2 linked regions of the Anaerobacillus alkaliphilus genome follow. The protein of the gene in region 1 interacts with the protein of each later gene in a pairwise test. Links are inferred from orthologs where the notes say so. Each region holds a gene or a part of one and is shown on either strand. Other genes may lie near its edges. The genes, in order: rplA and thrS.

Region 1 (7,406 bases):
GAGAAAAAATGAGTTTAAAACGATATTCATACGCATTAAATAACACTAACACAAATGAATTTTTAAGTCAATTGTTTTTTTGCGCGAATAATATAATAACCTTTTGACTTTTTTTGTATTTGAACTTCTCCAAATAACTCTTCTAATTTTTCAATAGCAGAAGGAGCACCTTGCTTCTTTTGAATAACAATCCACAACTCCCCCATATTTTCTAAATGATCATAAGCCTCTTCAAATAATTGATGAATAACCTTTTTTCCAGCTCTAATAGGAGGATTAGATAGGATCGAAGCAAAGCTTTTTCCTTCAAGCGCATTTAGTAGATTGCTTTTTTTAATGGAAACGTTCGTGATATCGTTAAGCTTCGCATTAAGTTCGGATAATTCTAATGCTCTTTCGTTCATATCAACCATTACTAGATTTCTATCTTGTCCTTCCTTAGCCAAAGTTAATCCAATTGGACCATAACCACAACCCACATCTAAAATGTCTCCCTCTATCGATGGGTACTGATATACTTCTAGTAACAAGCGAGTACCAAAATCTACTTCTTTCTTTGAAAATACTCCCGCATCAGATGTAAACACCATTTTAATTCCCCGTAACTCAGAGTCCCATTTTTTACGAGAACTTTCAACCGTCGGTTTTTCTGAATAATAGTGATTCGACACGTTTTATCACACCTTTACTTTATTCACCAAGATTCATTATGTTTATTCTCTTGCTGATCTATACTTTTAGCATCTTACTTTTTATATAAATTAAAAAAACTCGCATAAATGCGAGTTTTTTCATTAAATTACTTAACGTCTACAGCAGCGCCAGCTTCTTCAAGCTTAGCTTTCATAGCGTCAGCGTCTTCTTTAGATACGCCTTCTTTAAGTGGAGCTGGAGCACCATCAACTAATGCTTTAGCTTCTTTTAATCCTAATCCAGTTAACTCACGAACAACTTTGATAACGTTGATTTTAGAAGCACCAGCAGATGTAAGGATTACATCAAACTCAGTTTGCTCAGCTTCAGCAGCAGCAGCACCGCCACCAACCATAGCTACAGGAGCAGCTGCAGTTACGCCAAACTCTTCTTCGATTGCTTTTACAAGGTCATTTAATTCTAAAACAGTCATTTCTTTGATTGCTTCTAAGATTTGCTCTTTACTCATTTTATATTTCCTCCTAGTTATAAGTTAAATTTAATTTTATCGGGCTATTAAGCACCTTGGTCTTCTTTTTGTTCAGCAACAGCTTTTGTAACCAATGCAAAGTTACGCATTGGAGCTTGAAGAACGCTAAGCAACATAGAAAGTAAACCTTCTCTTGAAGGAAGTTCAGCAAGTGCTTTAACTTCTTCTAATGAAGCAAATCGACCTTCGATAATACCTGCTTTAATTTCTAATGCATCGTTCTTTTTCGCGAAGTCATTAAGGATTTTAGCAGGAGCAATTACGTCTTCGTTACTGAAAGCAATAGCCGTCGGTCCTACTAAAACTGAGTCAAGGTCAGTTAACTCAACTTCTGCAGTTGCACGACGTGTCATAGAGTTTTTATATACTTTAAACTCAACATTCGCTTCACGAAGTTGCTTACGTAATTCAGTTACCTGAGCAACATTTAAACCACGGTAGTCAACAACTACTGTTGCTTTGCTGTCACGAAGCTTCGTTGCGATCTCAGAAACTAATACTTGTTTTTGTCCGAATTGTTGTTTTTGTTCACGTACGCTCATATTTACACCTCCTATGATTATTAGAAAATCTTAAGGCATGCCCAAGGTCTTCTATTCACTATCTGTTCGATAGTAGTAAAACCATACCGTTTTTTTGAGGTGATCCTTATAGGAAAAGCCTCCATGCAGACACACGGAGGCTTTTGTTATATTGATTAGATCAACATTTAACAAACCTCGGTAGGAAATTAAGCGTTAGACGCACCTACTGTCTACGGTATGAATTATTCAATTCACAATGGCTAGTATATCTTGTATTAAAGCCTGAGTCAACTGGAACTATTTAGTAGCAGATGAAACGTTAACTTTAATTCCAGGTCCCATTGTTGAAGCTACTGCGATATTTTTCATGTAAGTTCCCTTAGCAGCTGCAGGTTTAACTTTAACTAAAGTTTCAACTACAGTTGATAAGTTTTCAACTAACTTGTTTGTATCGAAAGAAACTTTTCCGATTGGTGCGTGGATGTTTCCAGCTTTATCAACACGGTACTCGATTTTACCAGCTTTGATTTCATTAACAGCTCTTTCAACTTCGAAAGTAACAGTTCCTGTTTTAGGGTTCGGCATTAAACCTTTAGGTCCTAATACACGTCCAAGTTTACCAACTTGACCCATCATGTCAGGAGTCGCTACTACTACATCAAAGTCAAACCAACCTTGAGCGATTTTGTTGATGTAGTCCTCATCACCAACATAGTCAGCTCCAGCTGCTTCTGCTTCTTTTGCTTTTTCGCCTTTAGCGAATACTAACACACGTTGAACTTTACCAGTTCCGTGTGGAAGAACAACTGCACCACGAATTTGTTGGTCAGCTTTCTTAGGGTCTACACCCAATCTAAATGCAACTTCAACTGTCTCATCAAACGATGCTACTGAAGTTTTTTTCACTAATTCAATTGCTTCTTCAACAGGGTAAGATTTTGTGCGATCAACAAGCTTTGCAGCCTCTTGATACTTTTTACCTTTTTTAGCCAATTTTATTTCCTCCTTGATTGTGGTTTTAGCGGTAGTACCTCCCACTAATAAAGGTTGCGCGCTCAAAAAACTGAGCCTAATCGCAACCCTCCTAAGTCCCTTCATTTAGTAACAAGGGATTAGTCTTCAATAACAATTCCCATACTACGTGCAGTACCTTCAACCATACGCATTGCTGACTCAACGTTAGCAGCGTTTAGGTCTGGCATCTTTTGTTCTGCGATTTCGCGAACTTTATCACGCTTAACAGTTGCTACTTTTTTACGATTTGGCTCACCAGATCCGCTTTGGATACCAGCAGCTACTTTAAGTAATACTGCAGCAGGTGGAGTTTTCGTAATAAATGTAAATGAACGGTCTTCAAATACCGTAATTTCAACCGGGATAATTAAACCAGCTTGATCAGCAGTACGAGCGTTAAATTCTTTACAGAATCCCATAATGTTAACTCCCGCTTGACCTAGTGCAGGTCCAACTGGCGGTGCTGGATTAGCTTTCCCAGCAGGAATTTGTAACTTTACCATTTTTATAACCTTTTTAGCCACGCGACACACCTCCTTAAGTCCGTGATGTGGTAACCGGATCCTAGAATTGATCCTCCCACTCAATTTACTTTCTATTCGAAAGTTGTTCTATTAACTCGCGTTTAAGAACATATAAGATATTATCATTTTAAAAGTAAGAAAGCAAGTTATAAATTTTAGATTTTTTCTACTTGAGTAAAATCTAATTCAACTGGCGTCTCACGACCAAACATATTAACATGAACCTTGATTTTTCTTTTCTCAATTGAAATTTCCTCAATCGAGCCAACAAAGTTCGCGAAAGGACCTTCTTTAACCTTTACTGATTCCTTAAGTTCAAAGTCAATCTCTTCACGTGGTTCTTCAACACCCATTTGACGTAAGATAGCTTCTACTTCTTCTGGTAACAGCGCTGTTGGTTTTGAACCCGCACCCGCTGAACCAACAAACCCAGTTACACCAGGAGTGTTTCGAACTACATACCATGAGTCATCAGTCATGACCATCTCTACTAATACGTAGCCTGGAAAGACTTTACGAGTTACAGACTTTGTTTTTCCGTTTTTTGTTTCTGTCTCTTCTTCAACAGGAACAAGCACTCGGAAGATCTTGTCTGCCATGTCCATTGACTCAACACGCTTTTCTAAATTTGCTTTTACTTTGTTCTCATAACCTGAGTAAGTATGAACAACATACCAATTCTTCTCCATAATGAACAGGACCTTTTCGTCCTTCCCTCCTCTATGGACCAATCCTACTTAAAGAGGATGTTCAAAAAAGCAGGCATACACTCCTTTTTGAACGAACTCTTATTATAAAAGGATAGACCAATTATCCTAAAATAAAGCGAACTAAACTAGAAATACCTAAGTCAACAACCGCAAAGAAAATTGCTATAAAAATTACCGTAGCAACTACTACTGCAGTATATCGAGTTAATTCTTTACGAGTAGGCCAAGATACTCTTTTAAGTTCCTTTACTACATCACGAAAAAATTGACCTGTTTTTTTAACTGTTTCAGCCATTCAAGCCACCTCCACCCTTTAAACACTAACTTAAATTAAATCTGTATATACTTAATAAAAGCAAGTCAGGGGAAAAAATTATGCTTGCGATACAAGTTAATTTTTCTAACCCTTTATACATATGCTTGTACAAATATGCACTGAATACAAGATTACTTTGTTTCAAGATGAAGGGTATGCTCGTTACAAACCTTGCAGAATTTCTTCATTTCTGTTCTTTCTGCAGTCGTAGCGTTGTTCTTTTCTGTTGTATAGTTACGAGACTTACAAATATCGCATGCAAGAACTATTTTCTTACGCATCTATACTACCCCTATCTTACAAATGAGAATATTCACATACTAATAAACCATATCATAGGGCCTAAACAGTGTCAATAACGTCTTATATCAGTGTAACCAATATTACCCTACTTAAAACCCTCTTGGTAATGTAGAATGTAGAATGTAAAATGAAGAATGTTTTTGTAGTGCTTCGAAGCATCACTATAATAATTCATAATTCTTAATTCATAATTCATAATTCATAATTCATAATTCATAATTCATAATTCTTAATTCTTAATTCTTAATTCTCAATTCTCAATTCTCAATTCTTAATTCTTAATTCTTAATTCTTAATTCTTAATTCTTAATTCTTAATTCTCAATTCTTAATTCTCAATTCTTAATTCTTAATTCTTAATTCTTAATTTAAAAAACAGGGCTCGCCCTGTTTTTTTAAATGCTTATTCCTTTTAACTCTACATAACGCTCTAGCTTTCGCTTTACTCTTTGCAAAGCGTTATCAATAGATTTAACATGTCTTTTTAAATCAACAGAAATTTCCTGATACGATCTACCATCCAAATATAACATTAATACTTTTCTTTCGAGGTCACTTAATATCTCACCCATTTTAAGTTCAATATCATCGAACTCTTCTTGATTAATAAGGAGTTCTTCTGGGTCAGTTACACGTGTTCCGGAAATGACGTCAAGGAGTGTGCGATCACTCTCTTCATCATAAATCGGTCGATCCAAAGATACATAGGAATTTAAAGGAATATGCTTTTGTCTCGTTGCTGTCTTTATTGCAGTAATGATTTGCCTTGTAATACAAAGCTCGGCAAATGCTTTAAACGAAGACAGCTTGTCCCCTTTAAAATCGCGAATTGCCTTATAAAGCCCAATCATTCCTTCTTGCACTATGTCTTCATGGTCAGCACCAATTAAGAAGTACGATCTCGCTTTAGCCCTAACGAAGTTCTTATACTTGTTAATTAGGTATTCTAAAGCACCACTATCTCCCTCGCGAACATAGTCTACTAAGTACTCATCTTCCATTTGTTCAAAGTCAGCATTTGTGATTTCCTTGAGTTCTATGCTCACCATCATCCCTCCGACCTTCGATGAATTGTATACGTTTAAAAAGGGAGTTATTAAGCGAAAGTGGGTTATGTAAATTCCCTAATACTACCACCGAAAAATAAAAGATTTATTAGTAGTACGATACTTGTAACCTTTTTAAACAAAACCAATTACCTAAATATAGAAATATTATATAGTATAGTTTTAAGGCTCGTCAACCGCTTACATGTCCCCTCGACGCCATTTTTCAAAAATTTCTGCCATTTCGTCAGAAATCGGAATTTTCGTTGTGTTTTCGCGTTTTTTCGACTTTCTTACTTCTTTGTCGATCCCTTTTTTTACAATACCCATTTCTACTCGGAGTTCTCTCGCTGACTTACGTAATGCACCATACCCAAATGTAACTGACTGTTCAACAAAATCGGATGTAGCAACATACACCTGTGTATCAATACGTTTTAGCTTTTTTACTAACTTCTCAATCCGTTCATCTGCGGTTTCATTCTCTCTTGTATAGATGATCTCTAATCGATAGTTTTTATATTTCTTTCCTATGCCAGGAACCATATGGGCATCAAAAATGATATAAACTTTCATCCCGCTAAAAGCTTGATACTCTGCCATTTTCTCTATTAATTGATCGCGGGCACCCTCTAAATCATCTTTCTTTAACTCTTTTAGTTCTGGCCAATCCCCAATAATGTTGTAGCCATCAACGAGAAGTATCTCAGCCATCTCACTTCGTTCCTATTGGATTACGCTTTCTACGCACCTCATACATCAAAAGACTAGCAGCAACAGATGCATTAAGAGAAGTTACTTTCCCATGCATAGGTATTCCGAGTAAGAAATCACATTTCTCTTTAATTAAACGGCTCATTCCTTTTCCTTCACTACCAATAACTAACCCAATTGGCAAGTCAAAACTAGCTTGTCTAAAATCTGTATCTCCTTTGGCATCGGTGCCGGCAAACCAAAGTCCACGTTTTTTAAGTTCATCCATTGTTCTAGCCAAATTTGTTACTCTTACAACAGGAACATATTCAATTGCACCTGTAGATGCTTTAGCTACAGTAGCCGTTAAACCTACCGCCCGACGTTTAGGAATTATTACTCCGTGAGCACCAGCTGCATCGGCTGTCCGAAGTATAGAGCCGAGGTTATGTGGATCCTCAATTTCATCTAACAACAAGAAGAATGGTTCTTCCCCTTTTTCTTGAGCTTTGATAAATAAATCCTCAAGTTCTGCGTACTCATACGCCGCTACTGATGCAACTATCCCTTGATGATTTTGCGTATCAACTAGTGACTCTAGCTTTTTCTTAGGAACAAATTGAAACTGAATGCCATTTTCCTTAGCTAGGTCAATTACTTGATTTACTTGTCCTTTTTGAGTCCCTTCGCTAATCCAGATTTTATTAATCGTATGACCCGAGCGTAAAGCTTCTAATACTGGATTTTTACCAACAATAAATTCACTACTCATTTGTTTCACTCCCTTCTTCTTTTTCGAGGATAGCAAATGTTCTCGCAATGACTTCGTCTAGCCTCTCGTATCTATTAAGTAAATAAAGATATCCAATTAAAGCCTCGAACGCTGTGCTTAATCGATATGTTTGTAAATCTGTACTTCTGCGAATATTGCCAGGCTTTGCATTTCTACCTCTCATGACAACCGCAACTTCTTCCTCTGATAAAAAATCAGTGGCAAGCAGGCAGTTGATTACTTCTGCCTGCGCCTTTGCTGATACATAACTCGTTGCTTTCTTATGAAGTTGTTGTGGCCTAACTTTCCCCGATGCAATTAG
Region 2 (7,350 bases), on another replicon or contig:
GAGTAGGCAAAACCTATATCATGGGAGCAATTGCCAATGAACTTGCAGAGAGAAATATCTCAACGATGCTTGTTTATACACCGGATTTTTTCAGAGAATTAAAGTCGGGTATTCATGATGGTTCTTATAACGAAAAACTTGATCTTGTAAAAAATGTACCTGTACTAATTTTGGACGATCTTGGTGCTGAAACAATGTCTAGTTGGGTAAGGGATGATATTTTAGGTGTAATCCTTCAACATAGGATGCTAGAAAAGCTACCAACATTGTATACATCAAACTATGATTTTGAAGAGTTAGAAGAACATCTATCCTATTCACAAAAAGGCGGCATCGAACAATTAAAGTCTAAACGCATCATGGAACGCATCCGTCATTTTGCTGAACCAATTTTCATTGAGGGGAAAAACCGTAGAGGTTAGACGATGAAAACGAAGTAAATCTAATTATACATTTTTTCCTAAAGTATGTTACCATAATAAAAGGTGTTTCTTCTGAAATTATTGATATATTAATAGATATGCTGGATTTACTAAGAGAGATGGGGGTTTTTATATGACAATTGACCGTATCCTTGAACGCGCAGTTAGTGGAGAGCGATTAACGATTGAAGACGCTATTCTTTTATACGAGAGCAACGAAGTGGAGAAAATTGGTGCTGCTGCTAATGAAGTTATGAAAAAGTGGCATCCTGAACCAATTACAACGTTTGTTATCGGTAGAAATGTTAATTATACAAATTTTTGTGATACGTACTGTCGCTTTTGTGCTTTTTATCGACCTCCAGGTCATAAGGACGGATATGTATTAGATGATGAAGTAATACTGGATAAAATTCAAGAAACTGTTGATGTTAATGGAACAGAAATTCTCATGCAAGGTGGAACACATCCGGATTTACCTTTAAGCTACTATACAAATTTACTAGTGAAAATTAAGCAACGTTTCCCTACTATTACGATGCATTCTTTCTCTCCTGCTGAGATCTGGAAAATGGTAGAGGTTTCTGGCCATAGTCTAAAGGAAGTTTTACTTCAGCTTAAAGAGGCAGGACTCGATTCTGTACCAGGTGGTGGAGCAGAAATTCTTGACGATCGTACAAGAATGAAGATTAGTAAGAAAAAAGGCTCTTGGGAACAATGGATCGAGTGTATGAAAATGGTGAAGACCGTTGGAATGCACGGTACAGCTACAATGGTAATTGGCTTTGGCGAATCATACCACGAGCGTGCTTTACATCTTCAGCGTGTTCGTGATGCTCAAGACGAAACAAACTGCTTTTTAGCATTTATACCTTGGACATTCCAACCAGATAATACAAATCTTAAAGCTGAAAAAGTAACACCAGAAGAATACTTGAAAAATTTAGCTATTTCTAGATTGTTTCTGGACAACATTCCAAACTTCCAATCTTCTTGGGTTACAATGGGACCAGAAATTGGTAAAAAATCACTTTCATATGGATGTAATGACTTTGGAAGCACAATGATGGAGGAAAATGTTGTTTCAGCTGCAGGAGCAACTCACAAGGTAAATACAAATCTTATCTTACGATTAATTCGAGAAGCGGGGAAAGTACCTGCTCAACGAAATACGAAGTATCACACCCTGCGTGTATTTAAAGAAGAGGAACAAACAGATAAAGATTTTGTGATGCAAAATTAACCAGCAAAGCCGATGACTTCATCGGCTTTTTCTTTTTCCTAGGGTGACGAACTAAGATCTAGATAATTAATTTCTAGTTATACGCATTATTTTGGATAAGCCCCCATATATATGTATAGAAAAAATAGACACTAGAAGGTAGTTTGCGTCTAATTGTTGTGGGAGGGGCTTTCATTGATAGAGATTTATTTACAAAATAAGCTCGATCGTTATGATTTACTTACTAATTTTAAGGCTGGGCTTCAGGCCTTTATAAAGAATGAGGAAGTTGAACTTTCGGAAGTAAGCGATAAACTATTTATAAAAGTAGATGACACAGTTGATTTTAATGAAACAATAAAACCAGCTTTAACTAAAGTATTAAAAAAGCATGTGGTTGAAACAAAAGAAGATGCCTGGCTTTTAGATATTATTGAGAATATATTTTTTTACGAAAACGAAGAAGAACAGTCTCATATTTTAGTAATGGCGAAGTCAATTTTAGCAGGTGAAAGATTAGATTTACCAAATGTAACAAAATTGTTTTCTACCGAAAAAATTATTGAGGATGCATTTAATACTTTTTTAACTAGAGATTGTAATTTTTGTTATGATTCATTTCTAACATTTCGTTTAAGAGGCTATTTGGATAAATTAATTGATTGTGTAGAAATGGCTATTGATGAGTTCCGTCTAGAACAAGAATATCAAAACCTTTTAGAGAGCTTACGATTTTATTTAAAAAAACGTCTACCGAGATTAAATTGTGTTCATCTAGTTATTGATAAAGAAATCTTTTTTTATGATGAGTTCTTCCAACCAATTTCTGACGAAAAACTAGAAACCTTTTTAGACCGTGAAATTGTTTTTGAAAAGGAAATTCCAATTCAAGAAATGGTAATCAGTCCATTAGTTAGTATTGCCCCAAAGGAAGTTCATCTGTATAGTAATGATATTGATAGTGGTGTGATACATTCTATTCAGAATATATTTCAAGAAAAAGTTCAAATATATAGTAAAAGTGTGTTCGAAAAGAAGAACTATAAAATGCATTAAGGTCGTGGAGAGGTATTTTTTTCTAAAAACCAATTTAAACTTGCTTTTCGTAAAATAAATTCATATAATAACGTACATAAGCAAATTACATCCAAAATAAGTTATGATGAGGACATGAGTTTTATTTTACGGTTTAAAGAGAGGGAAGTATAGCTGAGAGCTTCCTAACACGAAAATAGTACTTACCACCTCTGAACTTCAGTAGGGAACTAATAGTATCTACTGACGGCCACAACCGTTATATCTCATGAGACACAAACGTGTACTGAAGCCCCTATTCTGGGTTACTTAGGTACTTGTGTGAATGAGGGTGGAACCACGAGCGCTACACTCGTCCCTTTTTAGGGATGGGTGTTTTTTGTTTTTTATTTTAATTTTTCAGAAAATAAGGAGTGTTAACTATGGAACAAGTGAAAGTAACTTTCCCTGATGGCGCAATACGAGAGTATGATCAAGGAGTAACGACTGAAGATATTGCAGCTTCGATTAGCCCAGGTCTTAAGAAAAAGGCGGTAGCTGGTAAAGTAAATGGTAAAGTTGTTGATTTATTATTACCGATTACGGAAGATGCGGCAGTAGAAATTGTGACACTAGACTCAAAAGAAGGATTAGAAGTTTATCGTCATAGTACTGCTCACTTAATGGCACAAGCACTGAAACGACTGTATCCAGACATTAAACTAGGAATTGGACCTGTTATTGAAAATGGTTTCTATTATGATGTTGACATGGAGCATGTATTAAAGCCAGAAGACCTACCACTAATTGAAAAAGAAATGAAAAAGATTATTAATGAGAATTTACCGATTAGCCGTAATGTTGTTTCTCGTGAAGAAGCTCTTCGCATTTATGAGGAAATTGGCGATCACCTAAAGCTTGAACTTATTCGTGAGCTTCCAGAAGGACAAGAAATCTCTATTTATGAGCAAGGAGAATTTTTCGATCTTTGTCGTGGACCACATCTTCCGTCTACAGGAAAAATTAAGGCTTTAAAGTTAATGAGTATCGCGGGTGCTTACTGGAGAGGAAGTAGCGATAATCAAATGCTGCAACGTATTTATGGAACAGCATTTCCTAAGCAGGGAGATTTAGATGAATATTTACATTTCCTTGAAGAGGCACAAAAGCGTGACCATCGTAAGCTAGGGAAAGAGCTAGACTTATTCATGTTCTCGGAGGAGTCTCCTGGTATGCCTTTCTATCTACCAAAGGGACAAGTTGTTCGTACAGAACTTGAGAACTTCTCAAGAGAATTACAGCGTGCTGCAGGCTACGATGAGGTACGCACACCATTTATGATGAACCAACGTTTATGGGAGCAATCCGGTCACTGGGAGCATTACCATGAAAATATGTATTTTTCAGAGGTAGATGATACGAAGTTTGCAATGAAACCAATGAACTGCCCAGGGCACATGCTGATCTTCAAGAATGAACTTCATTCTTACCGTGACCTACCAATCCGTATGGCTGAGTTTGGTCAAGTTCACCGTCACGAATTAAGTGGAGCATTAAACGGGATGATTCGTGTACGTACGTTCTGTCAAGACGATGCACATATCTTTGTAACACCAAAGCAAATCGAAAGTGAAATTAAAGAAGTCTTTACACTGGTTGATAAAATTTATAAGACATTCGGTTTCGAGTACTCTGTAGAACTTTCGACTCGTCCAGAAAATTCAATGGGTGACGACCGCCTTTGGGAGCAAGCTGAGAACGCTCTTCGTAATGTGTTAGAAGATTTACAACTACCATATCAATTAAACGAAGGTGATGGCGCATTCTACGGTCCAAAAATCGACTTCCACATTAAGGATGCTCTAAAACGTAGCCACCAATGTGCGACAATTCAAGTTGACTTCCAAATGCCAGAGAAGTTCGACTTAACGTATGTTGATGAAAACAACAACAAAGTTCATCCGGTTGTTATTCACCGTGCAATTTATGGATCTATCGACCGTTTCTTTGGTATTCTAGTTGAACACTTTGCAGGAGCTTTCCCAACATGGCTTGCTCCAGTACAAGTGGAAATCATACCAGTAAGTGATGTTCATCTTGAGTATGCAAACCAAGTGAAAGCTAAACTTTCTGAAGCTGGAGTTCGTGTTCACATTGATACTCGTAATGAAAAAATGGGTTATAAAATCCGTGAAGCACAAATGCAAAAAACTCCTTATATCCTTGTATTAGGTGATAAGGAAATTGAAGACAGTGCTGTAAATGTTCGTAAATATGGCGAACAAAATTCAGAAGCTGTTGGTCTTGAAACATTTATCTTTAACATTAAAGAAGAAATCGCTACTAGAAAAAATAACTTAGTTTAATTTAAAAAAACTGCTGAAACAAGTTTCAGCAGTTTTTTTGTGCGCTACTATTACTTAGGTAAATATTTTTCTTCTATAATAAGTTCAATACTGTTTTAAACGGAATAATTAAAGGCTCTTTTCGTAAACATTGCTCCTGCGGTTACTCGTCGCACTAAAAACTGTTGCTTTATACCCTAAAATAATCGGGAAAAATACCCTAGATGAGGATATCAGCCAATAAATTTTTGTAAGAAAAGAGCAATACTTACTAAATTAGTTGTGAATTCTTTGTATCTTTAAGCAACAAACTTTGCGAAAACAGCCTAATTAAAAGAAAGCAAAAATAAAAAAGTTAACAAGATGTACTTACGCAAATGATCAACTTCAGGATATAATAGAGTTTAACTTCTAGTAAAATACAAGTAAAAGTATAGAACAAATACTGGAATATTATCCGAGCTAGAATTACTGGTTATCATTTTATTGATAACTAGAAACCGTTAGTATTATATAGATATCTTAATTGGTAGAATTTTATAAAAGGCTCTTTTCGTAAACATTGTGGCTTTTTATCCTAAAATAATCGGAAAAATACCCTAGATGGAGATTTCAGCCAATAAATTATGTAAGAAAAGAGCGGTACTTACTAAATTAGTAGTAAACTCTTAGTAATTTGTGTAAAAATCCGGCTTTTGGGATTTTTACGGAAGCAACAAACTCTGCGAAAACAGCTTTATAAATATATAAATCGTGATTACTATTAGGTAAGGAGAAGATTTGGCTTCTCAAGGGGGAATGAAAGATGAGCAAGGATGCAGATCGAATTATAACACCGACCAATTTAGTCTCTGACCTAAGAAAAGAGCTCGTTGGACTTCATTTAAATAATATGGAAGTAACGGCTATTTTAGACGAATTAACTGACCTATACACAGTAATTGATCGCTCTACTATTATTGCGATAACTGATGGAAGTGGAACGATCTTAAGTGTTAACGATACCTTCTGTGAAATTTCTAAATATGCAAGAGAAGAGCTCATAGGAAAAAATCATTCAATCTTAAAATCCGGACACCATACCGTAGAATTTTATCAAAATATGTGGAGAACGATCACTTCCGGAAATGTTTGGGAAGGTGAAGTGAAAAATTTGGCTAAGGATGGTAGTTATTATTGGGTGAAAACTACCATTTTTCCATTAATAGACGACACAGGTGAGCCTTATAAGTTTATAGCAGTTCGCACTGATATAACAGAAGGTAAGCTCTATGAAGATAAAGTAAGAGAGTTACTAAAAAATGATTTTGTTCAGGTGATGCAAAGTCTTGATAACCTCGTTTTTAAACTAAAAAAATGTTGTGATGATGACTATGCTTTTACTTTAATTGCGGGTAAATTAGCTAGTGAGCTCGGGCTAAGTGAAGAGGAGCATCTTCATAAGTCAGTCTCAGCTATCTTGCCAGAAGAGACATTAAAGAAATTATTGGTACCTGTAGAGGAAACATTTTTAGGTGTCACGAAAAATTTTGAACTTAAGTTTAAAAGAAAACATTTATTTATTACTTTTTCCCCGTTTTATCGAGACGGAGAGGTGAAAGAAATTGTGGGTACGATTAGTGATATTACTGAATTAAAGAATTCAGAACTAATTGTTGAACATATGGCTTATCATGATTCTTTAACAGATTTACCAAACCGAAGAGTACTTGATAAAGATCTTTCCAACCTAATAGGTGAGGCAAAAGATTTAAGTAAACAAGTGTCTGTTTTATTTATTGACCTTGATCATTTCAAACGTATTAACGACACATTGGGACATCCTGTAGGAGATTATGTTTTAATCATGGCTGCTCATCGCTTACAAAAAGTGAATATCCGAAAGTTTGTTGATCGATATACTCTTTATCATTTAGGTGGCGATGAATTCGTCTTTGTTTTATACGATACCGATGAAGACAAAACAAAGGAAGTTTGCCAATTTTTATTAAATGTTTTTGAGAGTCCATTTCTTTATAAACAAGCTGATATTCATTTGAAAATAAGTATTGGGGTCAGTGTTTATCCTTCTGGAGGAGAAACCCCAGAAGATTTAGTGAAGAATTGTGACATTGCGTTATTTGCAGCAAAAGATAAAGGAAGGAATACCTACTTATTTTATAATTCAGAGATGAATGAGACGCTTGTGAATAAGTTGAATATCGAAAACGATTTACGAAAAGCGTTAGCAAGTCAAGAGCAACTGCAGCTTTTTTATCAGCCTCAGCTCGATTTACACACAGGAAAGATTGTTGGTTACGAGGCACTTATTCGCTGGTTTCATCCAGAAAGAGGATATATTCCGCCA

The links.
Region 2: the proteins of rplA (region 1) and thrS interact in binary tests that used the Escherichia coli proteins (3 or more experiments, as listed by UniProt). The link is inferred for Anaerobacillus alkaliphilus from one-to-one orthologs.

The regions. Positions count from the first base shown.
Region 1 is NZ_QOUX01000019.1:9,465-16,870, reverse strand. The notes cover bases 853-3,836. They hold rplA (50S ribosomal protein L1), read right to left. Parts: upstream 2,701-3,836; coding sequence 2,005-2,700; downstream 853-2,004. Other genes in these bases: nusG (transcription termination/antitermination protein NusG), read right to left, coding at 3,401-3,836; rplK (50S ribosomal protein L11), read right to left, coding at 2,820-3,245; rplJ (50S ribosomal protein L10), read right to left, coding at 1,210-1,725; rplL (50S ribosomal protein L7/L12), read right to left, coding at 853-1,162. Also shown: DS745_RS04465 (class I SAM-dependent methyltransferase), read right to left, coding at 63-671; more of rplL, read right to left, coding at 800-852; more of nusG, read right to left, coding at 3,837-3,934; preprotein translocase subunit SecE, read right to left, coding at 4,056-4,250; rpmG (50S ribosomal protein L33), read right to left, coding at 4,403-4,552; RNA polymerase sporulation sigma factor SigH, read right to left, coding at 4,969-5,619; DS745_RS04420 (NYN domain-containing protein), read right to left, coding at 5,821-6,333; 23S rRNA (guanosine(2251)-2'-O)-methyltransferase RlmB, read right to left, coding at 6,335-7,084; DS745_RS04410 (Mini-ribonuclease 3), read right to left, coding at 7,077-7,406. UniProt on the Escherichia coli protein: One of the primary rRNA binding proteins, it binds very close to the 3'-end of the 23S rRNA. Forms part of the L1 stalk. It is often not seen in high-resolution crystal structures, but can be seen in cryo_EM and 3D reconstruction models.
Region 2 is NZ_QOUX01000046.1:852,619-859,968, reverse strand. What follows is about bases 2,635-5,562. They hold thrS (threonine--tRNA ligase), read left to right. Parts: upstream 2,635-3,101; coding sequence 3,102-5,024; downstream 5,025-5,562. Other genes in these bases: ytxC (putative sporulation protein YtxC), read left to right, coding at 2,635-2,700. Outside these bases: primosomal protein DnaI, read left to right, coding at 1-422; mqnC (cyclic dehypoxanthinyl futalosine synthase), read left to right, coding at 556-1,665; more of ytxC, read left to right, coding at 1,840-2,634; DS745_RS19370 (sensor domain-containing protein), read left to right, coding at 5,809-7,350. UniProt on the Escherichia coli protein: Catalyzes the attachment of threonine to tRNA(Thr) in a two-step reaction: L-threonine is first activated by ATP to form Thr-AMP and then transferred to the acceptor end of tRNA(Thr). The rate-limiting step is amino acid activation in the presence of tRNA.